DNA from 2 places in the Massilia sp. AB1 genome. Region 2 is predicted to be linked to the other one. Evidence: riboswitches for the same ligand, from Rfam matches in the RefSeq annotation. Region 2 holds a riboswitch; the other holds the start of a gene.
The links. Region 2 has a riboswitch for glycine ahead of gcvT (glycine cleavage system aminomethyltransferase GcvT). Riboswitches for the same ligand answer to the same signal wherever they lie in the genome.

Region 1 (6,600 bases), on a different contig from region 2:
GCGTGGCTGCCCTCGAACAGCGCATGGCCGAACTGGTTCGCCGCCGCGTGCGAGTACAGCCGCGCATAGAAGGCCATGCCGTGGCGCGCGCGGGTCTGTTCCGTGACCTTGCGGATGTAGTCGTCGAGGACCTTGGGGCTGCCGCCCCATTTCGGCAACAGGGAGGCCGCCATGCGGAGGTAGAGATCGCTGTCGTCCGGGTTGCGCCTCAGGCCATCCTCCGCGATCGCTTCCATCTGGCGGCGGTCCCAGTCCAGGGCCGTGCCGATCTCCAGCAGGATGTCATGCGCGTCGCTGTCCTGCAGCGCCACGTCGGCATGCTGGCGCAGGTAATCCGCGGCGCGCTTGAGGTAGGCGTGGAAGTCCTTCCAGGCTTCCGGGGGCACGTCCTTGACGAAGCCCTTGCCGCGATACGACCAGCCATGCCTGAGCAGCGCGCGGGCGTGCAGGACGTGCGCGAAGCTCGATTGCGGGTGCTCGTTCGCCCACTGCAGGGTGAGCAGGTCGACCTCCTTCAGGTAGGCTTCCTCGTTCTTCATCTTGTAGTTGAACAGCGCATCGAGGCCCGCGCGGAACTGGTTCAGGCGCAGGTTCGCGTCCGCGTCGAACTGGTTCGGCTTCCTGTATTCGGTGTTCCGGCGTTCGAGCTCGGCGAAGTCGCCGCACCAGAACGCGTCCGTGGCGGCGGCTTCGACCGGCGCCGCCACGGACGAGTTGGCGCCGTGAGCGGAGCAGCTCATGCCTGTCAGCGCCGCGCCCAGCACGGCGCCGTTCAGCAGGCGGATGAAAGGGGAGGGCAGTCTCATGGCTTCGCTTTCTCCGGCGTGTCCGGTTCGGCCGGCGTCAGGGTCCAGACCATCTCGAATTCCGGCGGCGTGGCCGGGCCGGCCTGGCGCGCGTGGTGCAGGGCCACCGCATCGAAGACGTTCTCGAAGGCGACCGGGCGCGTGCCGCGGATGCCGCGCACCGTGATCTTCCGTTCGCCGATGCTGGCCGGTCCAGCTTTGCCCGAAGCGTCCAGCGGACGCGCGATGCGGATCACCCCTGTCACGTCGAAGCGCTCGGCGAGCTTGGGGTAGCCGGGGACGGCGCCCGGGGCTGCCACGACGGGTTCGAAGGCGCCGGCGAAGCGCTCGGTCGCGCTGATCAATGTGCCGTAGCGGAAGGCGGCGAGCGCCGCCGCGGGCGTCGCGCCCTGCGCCACGCTGGCGCGCAGCCACCATTGCTGGAGCTGGCATTTGCTTTCCGTGGCCAGCTCGGCATAGGGTTTGCGTTCCGCGAGCAGGGCGTAGGCCAGCGCGGGCGGCAGGGCCGGCGCCGCACGCGGTCCGCCGCGCCGGATCTGCTCCACGGCCTGCATGGCGGCGTCCTGAGGCAGCAGGACCGGCCAGGGCGGCAGGGCGGCGCGCGGCTGTCCCCAGTGCGCCAGCAGCCGGCGCTCGGTGTCGAGCGCCGCCTTGCGCCGCGCGGGCGGCATGGCTTGCAGGCGCAGGACCCGGCTCGCGAAATCCTGGAAGCGCGCATCGCCCTGGAGCCGGCAGACGCCGGGCGATGCGGCCAGCGCCGCCAGGGTCGCCTGTTCGTAGTCCGCGTCGCCCGGTTCCACCTGCCACAGCGCCAGTTCGTTGAGCACGCGGGCGAAGACGGCATGATAGACATCGTCCTCGGACGCGGGCTCGGCGGGCGTGGTCTGCAGGCGCCTTTCCTCGTCAATCCAGGCCGGCAGCAGTTGCCGGATGCGGGCGAGGTGGGTGGCGGCCATCGCTTCGGCTTCCGCGCGCAGCGCCGGGTCGAGATCGAGTTCCCTGGGCAGGGCGAAGGCGCGGGCCAGGTCCTCGTTCAGCGGCGCGGAAATGGAGGCGTTGTTCCTGGTGGCCCGGTCCGGTGCGGCCAGCGCCGTCAGGCTGCCGGCCAGCAGGGTGAATAGCAGGGTAAATGGCAGGGCGGAGCGGGCCAGGCGTCCGGCCCGCGGTTTGAAGTTGGTCACGCGCGGCTCGTCGATGACATGGGGGAGGTCGAACCATATCATGCTGGATGAGTGGAGAAACACGCGCATTTCCACGCTCTCCAGGCCGCCGCGGCGGCCTGGAGACGGGGCTTACAGCGCCGGGCTGGCGTTCATGCGCTGGGTATGGGTCCAGCGGTGGTCGTAGGCCGACACCGCCGAGCTGTAGGTGCGCCAGGTCTGGCCCTCGCCCGGCCACGGGTCCATGATGTAGACGTAGTTCACGCCGTTATAGGTCTCGTAGCCCCGGCCGGCCATGATGTGGCCGCCGCCGTTGGTCCAGCCGTAGCGGATCACGAAGGGACGGTTGGCATTGATGTCGGCCACCACGCTGCTCCAGGACGAGGCCACGTTGTAGGCGGTGTTCGGCACGCCCCAGGCGGACAGGATGTTCTGTACGCTGCCGCTGGTGCCGTACATGGAGTTCGGCTGGTTGGCGTAGCTGCTCCAGTCGAAGATCGTGTTCCCGCACGCGTAGTTGATCCCGAAGGCCCAGTTCACGATCTGGCACTGGCTCGGGGTCTTCTTGTACAGGTTCAGGATCGCCTTGCTGGTCGCGGACCAGCACCACTGGCTGTGTTCCTGGGTGGTCAGGGGAACGTTGAGGGTGCGCCACTGCGCGAAGGCGCTCGGTGCGGCCAGGGTCAGCGCCGCGGCGGCCAGCAGGCCTGTCAGTCGTTGGTTCATTATTTGTCTCCGTATGGGTGCTTGTCGTTGGCGCCGTCTCAGCGGTGCTCGTCCAGGTTGCGCTTGACCGCCGCGCGCAGGGCTGGCAGCAGTTCGGCTTCGTCGGCCAGGGCGGCGGTCGGACGGCCGAAGGCGTCGGTGCGCTGCAGGGGCAGGGAAGCGCGCGCGGAATACAGGGGCGCGAAGCGGGTGCCGCCGGCGGTCTCGACTTCGAGCAGGTCGGAACGGGCCTGGTAGATGCGCAGCAGGCGCAGGTTGGAGCGGTCGGCATTGCCGTGCGCGGCGACCAGGGCGTCGAGGTCCCTGGACAGGACCGCGGCGCCGTAGGCGACCGTCTGGTAGCGGCCGCCGTGCTGCTCCACCGTCGCCATGCCGATCGGGCGCTCGCCCAGCAGCACCACGAAGCGCCATTGCTGGGCGTGGCGCGCCATGCTTTTCATGCTGCCGCGGCCGCGCATCAGCTGGTCCGGATCGATGGTGTAGACCGGGAAGCCGTAGCCGATGCGCGCATCCTTCAGCGCGCGCAGGTCCTGGACCTCGAGCGGAAAGCCGTCCGGGGCCGCGCCCGGGCGCTGGAGCTGGTGGTTGATGAACTGGCTGAGATCGCGCTGGGCCGCGGCGAAGGCCGCGGACTGGCCGGCCGCGGCCTGGCGCGCCGCGCCGGGATCGGCGGCCTGCGCTTGTACTGCGGGTCCCGCCAGGCCGAGACCGATGCCGAGCGCCAGGGCCGCGAGCCTTGCCCGAGCCATCCTGTATTGCCGTTGTTGAGCTTGCATTGACGACTTCTCCTTGAATGTGAAGGTGAAAAGCGGCCCGCCTGTCCGAGCGGGCGTCTGTTGCTGCTGCTGCAAAAGGACACGCATGGCGTGCCGGACAACCGGGACGAGCGCTAGGACGGCGTCGGGAAACTGCCCTGGCGATGAGGAAGGAAGGCGGTGGCGCGCTGCGCAGGCGCGCACGGCGCCGCGGCGCCGCCAGGGGCGCCGGAGTCAAGTTCGGTATGCATGAAATCCAGACACAAAAAGCGTCACAAGGGAATCCGCGCGCTCATTGCGCGTCGGCACCCCCTCTGTGCTGGACCTGAGAGATTTCGCAGGCCGAGGTAGGGCCTGCTTGCTCCTTCGGTGCGCCGGGTGACGGTCTCCCGGCGGCTCTTCAGAGTGTGAATGCGGTATCGGTCCTTTTGCCTGAGAGATTCCGGGGCGGTTGCTCCTTCGGCGCTGTCGGATAGACAGTCTCTCCCGATACCGCGGCCGGCGCCTGGGCGCCAGTCGTATAGACAGGATAGCCCAGCTATTTCAAATAACTCAACGGTTTTATCCCGCTTGTTGTTTTTGCACCAGCGTCTGCATGTCGGCTCAGCGCCCCGCGTCGCGGTCCCGGCGCTGGTCCAGCTTGTCGCTGTCGTCGTCGGTGCCGGCCCGGTTCCCCAGGCCGCCGTCCGCGGCGGCCGCATCGCTGGGATTGCCGCCGCCGGCCATGGCGACTTCGTCTTGCTGGCGGTTCTGCTGGCCCTGGCTACCCTCTGCCTTTTCGACCGTGCCTCCCGGCACGGGCCCGCCGGCGTTGCCGTGGCTGGTTTGCGGCGCGCCGGCCGGGCCGACATTGCTCTCCGGCGAAGCGCTGTTGAAGTTGGTGTAGCGCCCGGACGTGGCTTCGCGCTGTTCGTTCTGGCCGCCGACGCTGGAGTAGCCGGCGCTGTCGTCGGCCACGAAGCCGGAGCCGGAATCCGCGCTGCCGCGCAGGGCCTGGCCTCGGCGCTGGTCGTCGTCGCGGCCGCGTTTCGGGGTGGACTTATTTCTATCGTTCATCATGTTCTCCTTGGCATAGATGACGGGACAGCTTCATCTTAATCATCCGCACCTGGAGCCCAATAGGCGCACGGTACAAGGCTGCGTAGGAGGAGTCGGACGTGGCCGACCTGACAAAATCGCCAGCTTGCCGCCAGGACAGGCCGCCACGTACACTGGAAGCGCCGGCCTCTTTCACAAGATACAAGGATCCCCCCCATGATCGTCGACTACCTCGCCAACCACAAACAGTTCATCCCCGAGATCGCGGACCTCATCTTCGGCGAGTGGTCCGACCTGTTCCTCGCCAACGGCGTGGACAAGGCGCAGCTGCTGGCGATGCTGGAAGAGCGGGCCAACACCGAGCGGCTGCCCATCGCCTACGTGGCGGTACGGGACGGCGAATTGCTGGGCACCGGCAGCATCAAGATGGAAGAGCCGAGCACGCGGGAAGGGCTGTCGCCCTGGCTGGCGGGCATGTACATCAAGGAGGCTTACCGCGGCGGCGGGGTCGGCGAGCAGATCGTCAAGGCGCTCGAAGCCAAGGCCCAGGCCCTCGGCGTCGAGACCATGTACCTGTCGGTCGGCCGTGCGGTCAGCTTCTACAAGAGGCTCGGGTGGAGCATCATGGAAGAGCGGGTCACGCCGTCCGGCGCCACCCTCATGAGCAAGCGCCTGGCCGCTTGAGCGCTAGACGGTCGTATCCTGGCCGATGCGTTCGGCCTTCCCGGCGGCCGGGACAGCTTCCACAGGCTCGGCGCCGCGGCCGTCGCGCAGCCAGGCGAACAGCACCGCCATCATGAAGGGGCCGACGAACAGGCCCAGCACGCCCATGGTCGAGACGCCGCCGAGCAGGCCGAACAGCACCGCCAGGAAGGGCAGGTTGACGCGCTGGCCGATCAGCTTGGGGCGGATGAACTTGTCGACCATGAACAGCTCTACCGCGCCCCAGGCGAACAGGCCCAGGGCCGCGCCGGCATGGCCCTGGCCCAGCAGCAGCAGCGAGACCATGGTGAAGGACAGCGGGGCGCCGCCCGGGATCAAGGCCAGGTAGCCGGTGATCACGCCCAGCAGGGCGGGCGCGGGCGCGCCGGCGATGGCGTAGGCGATGCCGAGCACGATGCCTTCCAGCACGGCGATCGAGCACAGCCCGAGCGCGGTGCCGCGCACCGAGAGCGGCAGGATCGCGCGCAGCCTGGGATAATGCGCCGGCAGCAGGCGCTCGCCGGCGCCGTCGACATAGCGCACCACGGCCGGGCCGTGCAGGTAGAGCACGAACAGGGTCAGCAGGGTCAGGAACAGGTAGAGGGCGTTGGCCAGGATGGTCGAGCCCCAGAGGCGCGCCGCGCCGGTCAGCTGCGGCATGAAGTCGCCCAGCCCGGTCTGAATGAGGGCGCGCAAACCGCCGGGCACGGCCAGGTGCTCGTTCCACCATTTGATGGCCGGCTCGGCGAGCAGCGGCAGGCGGTACAGCCAGGACGGCGGCGCCACGCCGGTCAGGTTGACGTTGGTCAGCATCCGCTCGATGCCCGCCAGCTCGTTGGTGAGGGCGTTGAACAGCAGGATCGAGGGACCGATGAAACTCACCAGCAGCGCCACCAGCAGGGTGGCGGCGCTGGCCAGGGGCGGCCAGCCGCGGCGCAGCAGCAGCTGGTGCAGGGGCCAGGTGATCACCGCCAGCAGCCCGGCCCAGGCGAGCGAGCCCAGGAAGTGCTGCAGGAGGTAGGCCAGCGCCGCGGCAAACAGTACTGGCAACAACAGTGGAGCGTACCGCATCGAGGTTCCTGGCCTTGTTGGTAGTTCTTTTAAGTTCTCTTATCCGCGTTGCAGGGCAGCGATACGGTCTTCGCACGACGGATGGCTGCTCAGCAACGACATCATACCGCCTCCGGCGATGCCCGAGGCAGCCATGTTCTTCGGCAGGCCGCCTTGCGCAATACCGCCGAGGCGGGCCAGCGCGTTGATCATCGGGCGCGGCGTGCCCAGGATGCGGGCGGCGCCCGCGTCGGCGCGGTATTCGCGCTGGCGCGAGAACCAGGCCACGATGACGCTGGCCAGGATGCCGAACAGGATGTCGCAGACGATTGCGGTAATGGTATAGGCAATGCCGGGGCCCGT
Region 2 (6,600 bases):
GCCGTACACATTGTCGGCGCGGCCGACCGGCGGCCAGTACTTCTTCTTGCGCAGCGAGGCAACCGGGAAGGCCGCCACTTCACGGGTGTAGCCATGCTTCCAGTCGTCGGCGGTGACCACCTCCGCGGTGTGCGGCGCGCCCTTGAGCGGGTTGTCCATCTTGTCGTACTCGCCGCGTTCGACCTTCACGATCTCGGCGTGGATGGTGATCATCGCTTCGATGAAGCGGTCCAGCTCGGCCTTCGACTCGGACTCGGTCGGCTCGATCATGAGGGTGCCCGGCACCGGGAAGCTCATGGTCGGGGCATGGAAGCCGAAGTCCATCAGGCGCTTGGCCACGTCTTCGTTGCTGATGCCGGTCTTGTCCTGCAGCGGGCGCAGGTCGATGATGCACTCGTGCGCGACCAGGCCGTCGTGGCCGGTGTACAGCACCGGGTAGTGCGGCGCCAGGCGGCGCGCGATGTAGTTGGCGTTCAGGATCGCCACTTCGGTCGCCGCGGTCAGGCCTTCCGCGCCCATCATCGCGATGTACATCCACGAGATCGGCAGGATCGAGGCCGAGCCGTAGGCCGCCGCGCTGACCGCGCCGATGCCGGCTTCGTCGCGGACATAGCCGGTCGACAGCTGGTTCGGCAGGAACTTGGCCAGGTGCGCGCCGACGCCGATCGGGCCGACGCCCGGACCGCCGCCGCCGTGCGGGATGCAGAAGGTCTTGTGCAGGTTCAGGTGGCTGACGTCGCCGCCGAAGGCGCCCGGCGCGGCCACGCCGACCATCGCGTTCATGTTGGCGCCGTCGACGTAGACCTGGCCGCCGTGGGCGTGCACGATCTCGCACAGTTCCTTGATGCCTTCCTCGAACACGCCGTGGGTCGACGGGTAGGTGACCATGACGCAGGCCAGGTCCTTGCTGTACTGCTCGGCCTTGGCCTTCAGGTCGGCCAGATCGACGTTGCCATTCTCGTCGCAGGCGGTGACGACCACCTTCATGCCGACCATGCTGGCCGACGCCGGGTTGGTGCCGTGGGCCGAGGACGGGATCAGGCAGATGTTGCGGTGGCCTTCGCCGCGCGACTCATGGTACTTCTGGATCACCAGCAGGCCGGCGTATTCGCCCTGCGAGCCGGCGTTCGGCTGCAGCGAGATCGCGGCGTAGCCGGTGGCGGCGCACAGCATGGCTTCGAGCTGGTCGATCATCTCGCGGTAGCCCACGGTCTGGTCGTTCGGCGCGAACGGGTGGATGTTCGAGAACTCGGGCCAGGTGACCGGGATCATTTCCGAGGTCGCGTTCAGCTTCATGGTGCACGAACCCAGCGGGATCATGGTGCGGTCCAGCGCCAGGTCCTTGTCGGCCAGCGAGCGCAGGTAGCGCAGCATCTCGTGCTCCGCATGGTAGCGGTTGAAGGTCGGGTGGGTCAGGTAGGCGCTTTCGCGGGTCAGGGCGGCCGGGAAGGCGTCCGCCACGTCTTCGTCCAATGCGTCGATATCGACGTTCTTGCCGTTGCCGAAGATGGCGAACAGCGCAGCCAGGTCTTCACGGGTGGTGGTCTCGTCCAGCGACACGCCCACGTGCTGGTCGTCGACGCGGCGCAGGTTGATGCCGGCGTTGACGGCGGCCGCGTGCAGCGCGGCTGCGTCGCCCTTGACGGTCAGGGTGTCGAAGTAGGTGGTGTTGGTCACTTCCGCGCCGAGCTGCTGCAGGCCGCGCGCCAGGATGGCGGTCTGGCGGTGCACGCGCTGGGCGATGCGCTTCAGGCCTTGCGGGCCGTGGTAGACCGCGTACATGCCGGCCATCACGGCCAGCAGCACCTGGGCGGTACAGATGTTCGAGGTCGCCTTTTCGCGGCGGATGTGCTGTTCGCGGGTCTGCAGCGCCAGGCGGTAGGCCTGGTTGCCCTGCGCATCGACGGTCACGCCGACCAGGCGGCCAGCCATGCTGCGCTTGAATTCGTCGCGGGTGGCGAGGTAGCCGGCGTGCGGGCCGCCGAAACCGAGCGGCACGCCGAAGCGCTGGCTGTTACCGACGACCACGTCGGCGCCCCATTCGCCCGGCGGGGTGAGCATGGTCAGGGCCAGCAGGTCGGCGGCCACGACCACCATCGCGCCCATGGCGTGCAGGTGTTCCACGGCGGCGCGGTAGTCGCGCACTTCGCCGTTCACGCCCGGGTATTGCAGCAGCACGCCGAAGCAGGTCTCTTCCAGCTTCTCGATGTCGCCGGCCGCGATCACGCGAACTTCGACGCCGATCGGCTGGGCGCGGGTCTGGATCACTTCCAGGGTCTGCGGCAGCACGTCGTCGGCGACATAGAACACTCTCGACGAGGACTTGCCGACGCGCTGCAGCAGGGTCATGGCTTCGGCGGCGGCGGTACCTTCGTCCAGCATCGACGAGTTGGCGATGCCCATGCCGGTCAGGTCGGTGATGGTCTGCTGGAAGTTCAGGATCGCTTCCAGGCGGCCCTGCGAGATCTCGGGCTGGTAGGGGGTGTAGGCGGTGTACCAGGCCGGGTTCTCGAAGATGTTGCGCAGGATGACCTTCGGGGTGTGGGTGCCGTAGTAGCCCTGGCCGATCATCGACTTCATGACCTTGTTCTTGGATGCCAGCGCGCGCAGGGTGGCCAGCGCGTCTTCTTCGGTGCGCGGCTCGACGAACTGGCCCAGGTCCAGGGTGTCCTTGCGGCGGATGTTGGCGGGAACCACGGCGTCGATCAGGGCGGCGCGCGAAGCGTAGCCGAGGGTCGACAGCATGGCTGCCTGTTCGGATTCGGACGGGCCGATATGGCGCGGGATGAACGAATCGCGGGCTTCAAGTTGGGTGAGGCTGGAACGGGTCATGATGGTGGCCAGATGAATTGCCGGCGCCTTGTGGGCTGGCGAAGATGAGGAATTCGGGACTTCGTGAAACTAAAAGGGCGCGCCGCATTCAGCGGCGCGCCCTCGGCGACATTAATTGTCGGTGGTCTTGCCGTAGGCGTCGGCGTCCAGCAGCTTGTCGACAGCGCCGGCGTCGGTCGGCTGGAGCTTGAACAGCCAGGCGCCGTACGCGTCCTGGTTGATCGAGTCCGGCGCGTCGGCCACGGACTGGTTCACCGCGGTGACGGTGCCCGACACCGGAGCGTAGATGTCGCTGGCGGCCTTGACCGACTCGACCACGGCGGCGTCGTCGCCGGCGGTGAAGGCCTTGCCGACCTGCGGCAGTTCGACGAACACGATGTCGCCCAGTGCGTCCTGCGCGTATTCGGTGATGCCGACGGTCAGGGTGCCGTCAGCCTCGCGGCGGACCCACTCGTGGGACTCGGTGTATTTCAGGTCGGTAGGGATGTTCATTAAAGGCTCCTGGTATGGGTGACGCGGTGATTATATTGCTTGTTCTTTTAGGCGGCGAGGACTTTGCCGTTACGCACGAACGGCAGCTTGACGACGGAAGCGGCCAGCTGCTTGTCGCGGATCACGACTTGCACGGTGTCGCCGACCGCCACGTCCAGCGGCACGCGCGCCAGGGCGATCGCCTGCTGCATGCTCGGGCTGAAGGTGCCGCTGGTGATCTCGCCTTCGTTGCCGGCGGCGCTGAGGACCTTCTGGTGGGCGCGCAGGATGCCGCCTTTTTCGCGCAGGATCAGGCCGACGAAGTTGGCTTGCTGGCCCTTGGCCTGCAGGGCGGCCTTGCCGATGAAGTCGCGCTCGGAGACCAGGTCGATGGTCCAGCCCAGGCCGGCGTCCAGCGGGTTCACGGTCTCGTCCATGTCCTGGCCGTACAGGTTCATGCCGGCTTCCAGGCGCAGGGTGTCGCGGGCGCCCAGGCCGGCGGGCTTGATGCCGGCGGCGGCGAAGGCGTTCCACAGGGCTTCGGCCTTGGATGCCGGGACGCCGATTTCGAAGCCGTCTTCGCCGGTGTAGCCGGTGCGCGCCACCATGACTTCGCCGAAGGCGGTGTCCGGGACGATTACGACGTTGAAGGGCTTGAGCGCTTCGGAAGCGGCCTTGGTCTCCGGCAGCACTTCCCAGGCCTTGGCGCGGGCGTTCGGGCCCTGGACCGCGATCAGGGCGATCGGGTCGCGATTTTCATCACTACTATCGCGGCGCTGGGTGATGACCAGGCCGGAATTCGTGGCGGCGTTCTGCTGGTTCATCCAGGCCACGTCCTTGTCGGCGGTGCCGGCGTTGACGACGATGCGGAACCAGTCTTCGCTGAAGAAGTAGACGATCAGGTCGTCGATGACGCCGCCTTCGGGATTCAGCATGCAGGAGTAGAGGGCCTTGCCCGGGACCTGCAGCTTGTCGACGTTGTTGGCCAGCAGGCCGCGCAGGAAGCTGCGCACGTTGGCGCCCTTGAGGTCGACCACGCACATGTGGGACACGTCGAACATGCCGGCGTCGGTGCGCACCGCGTTGTGCTCTTCGATCTGGGAGCCGTAGTTGACCGGCATGTCCCAGCCGCCGAAGTCGACCATCTTGGCCCCTAGGGCACGGTGAGCGGAATTGAGCGGAGTCGCTTTGAGCGTCATGGAATCCTCAGGGCAGTTGAATAGGGGTGCGGGCACGTCGCCGTGCGCTGTTTTCCCCTCTGTCCTTGGTACCTGAGAGATAGCGGCCTGGCCGCCTGCCCCTTCGGTGGGCCGCTTGTGTCGCGGCCGCTCTCCAGAGTTGAGCCGCCGCGCGATGCGCCGCCGCTCCTTGACCGGTCCTTTTGCCTGAGAGTTTGTGGGTAGTGCCCCTTCGGCGGCAGCGTGCTGCGCTCTCCCTGTCAAGACTGTGGAGGATATGCGAGAGGGCGGTTGCTGTCAACCAGCTAAGGGGGAAACCAGGGGAAGGAAGGGGCGGCCCCTACCCTCAGAACGTCGTTCCGGGACTCGGCGTCCCCCTCGGCCGGAACCCAAGTTCGTTGGGCAGCCGGCAGCCAAAACGTGGGCGGGAACGCGAGCAAACTTGGATCCCGGCCTTCGCCGGGATGACGTTGGTAGGTAGGGCGGTTACGCGGGCATTTCGATTCCTAAAAGCATTGCCGCGCACTATTGACGCACGGCATCCGGGCTCGCGGGCCGGTTTTGCTACACTTATCACACTCACTTTGCAGGCGGAAAAAACTATGAGCGAAGACAAAGCACAACAGGAAAAAACAGGCTGGTTCACGCTGTCTGGCGACGTCAATAGTGACATGGTCCACCGGGTCTTCGACGCGGTCGCCGCCATGACCGAGGACGGCATCGAGACGGCCCATGTCCTGGTGCAGTCCAACGGCGGCTATGTCAGCGACGGCCTGTGCCTGTACAACTTCATGGCCAGCTCGCCGATCAAGTTTGTGATGTACAACGGCGGGGCGGTGGCCTCGATCGCGGTCATCCTCTACCTGTGCGGCACGGAGCGCTATTGCAGCGAGACGGCGCGCTTCATGGTCCACAAGTCGCATGCGACCGCCTCGCCCGGTTCGCGTCCGGATGCGCTCAACATCATCGTCGAGGGCCTGCGTGCCGACGATTCGCGCACCGAGTCGATTCTGCGCAAGACCGTCGAGCTGACCCCGGAGCAGTGGAGCATCCACCAGTATTCGGACCTGCATCTGAACTCGCGCGACGCCAAGGCCGCCGGCCTGGTCAACGACATCCGCGATTTCGCGCCGCCCAAGGGTGCGATCCTGCGCAATATTTGAGTCGGCCCAACAGGCTCGGTAGCCCGATACATCGGCTTGGCCGATGGCCGCGGCCCGTTTATTCGTCAGGCCTATGGATAAGGCAAGGAAGCCGTGGCGCTTTGTCCGACACATAGAAAAGCCCGCCGGCTCGATGCGCGGCGGGCTGGACAAGTGATGCCTGCTTCCGGCGGGGCCGGAGAAAACAGGATCAGCGTTTGTCGTTCTTGTGGCTCTGACGGCCAGCTTCGGCGTGTTGTTCCGGAGTACCGCCGCGGGTGCCGCCGCCCGAGCGCGAGCCCGAACCTGCCGAGCCCGACTGTTTGTTGCCTTCGCTCTTGCTGCTTTGCTGAGAGCCGCTTTGGTTGCGCTTGCTACCTTGCTTCGAGGCCATGGTGCTTCCTTTCATAGTGGGAAAAGATCCTGCTCGGCTTTACCGACCGGCCGTGTCCGAATGGATTCGAGGCATTTCCGGTGAATCAATCATGCTTATCGTGTTGATGAATCGCTATCGGAACACCCCTTGATGCGTTGTAGGAGGTGCTCCTACAATCTGAAAGCATCTATTTCCTGATGAAACGCTCGATCACATGCTTCGGCGTGTCGTATTTCTTACGACATATGCATTAAGGCCTATTGCTTTCTGGAAATAATATGGCAGAATGGAGGGATCGATCTTCTCCCCACGTCCATGGCCACCCCATCCGCACAGACGCCCGCCGCCCGCAAGGCCGCCGCCGACCGGCAGGCGACGTTGGATGAGCTCGTCGGTATCGCCAGCCGCCATGCGAATGGCCAGCTAATGGAGATGTGCCACCGCATGGTCGCCGCGCTGCTCGACATGACCAGCGCAGGTCCCGATCCCAAGCTGGCCGCGCGCCGCATCAAGTCCGGCAACCTCCTCAAGGAAAACGCCTACGCCTATTTCCACCTGGCCTGCACGGGCATCGAACTGGCCCTGCGCAAGGAACTCGGCC

Region 1: another riboswitch for glycine. It lies ahead of J8847_RS06140 (hypothetical protein); the one in region 2 lies ahead of gcvT (glycine cleavage system aminomethyltransferase GcvT).

The regions. Positions count from the first base shown of each region.
Region 1 covers NZ_JAGKSG010000007.1:22,310-28,909, reverse strand. Annotated here, with positions in the region: gene J8847_RS06155 (DUF4034 domain-containing protein) at 1-806, opposite strand, end outside; gene J8847_RS06150 (hypothetical protein) at 803-1,987, opposite strand; gene J8847_RS06145 (C39 family peptidase) at 2,099-2,692, opposite strand; gene J8847_RS06140 (hypothetical protein) at 2,731-3,441, opposite strand; glycine riboswitch at 3,758-3,855, opposite strand; glycine riboswitch at 3,858-3,946, opposite strand; gene J8847_RS06135 (hypothetical protein) at 4,051-4,503, opposite strand; gene J8847_RS06130 (GNAT family N-acetyltransferase) at 4,702-5,169, shown strand; gene J8847_RS06125 (AI-2E family transporter) at 5,173-6,258, opposite strand; gene htpX (protease HtpX) at 6,298-6,600, opposite strand, start outside.
Region 2 covers NZ_JAGKSG010000011.1:535-7,134, reverse strand. Annotated here, with positions in the region: gene gcvP (aminomethyl-transferring glycine dehydrogenase) at 1-2,832, opposite strand, end outside; gene gcvH (glycine cleavage system protein GcvH) at 2,944-3,324, opposite strand; gene gcvT (glycine cleavage system aminomethyltransferase GcvT) at 3,372-4,502, opposite strand; glycine riboswitch at 4,552-4,649, opposite strand; glycine riboswitch at 4,667-4,750, opposite strand; gene J8847_RS08665 (ATP-dependent Clp protease proteolytic subunit) at 5,084-5,644, shown strand; gene J8847_RS08660 (hypothetical protein) at 5,835-6,017, opposite strand; partial or broken gene J8847_RS08655 (DUF1631 family protein) at 6,315-6,600, shown strand, end outside.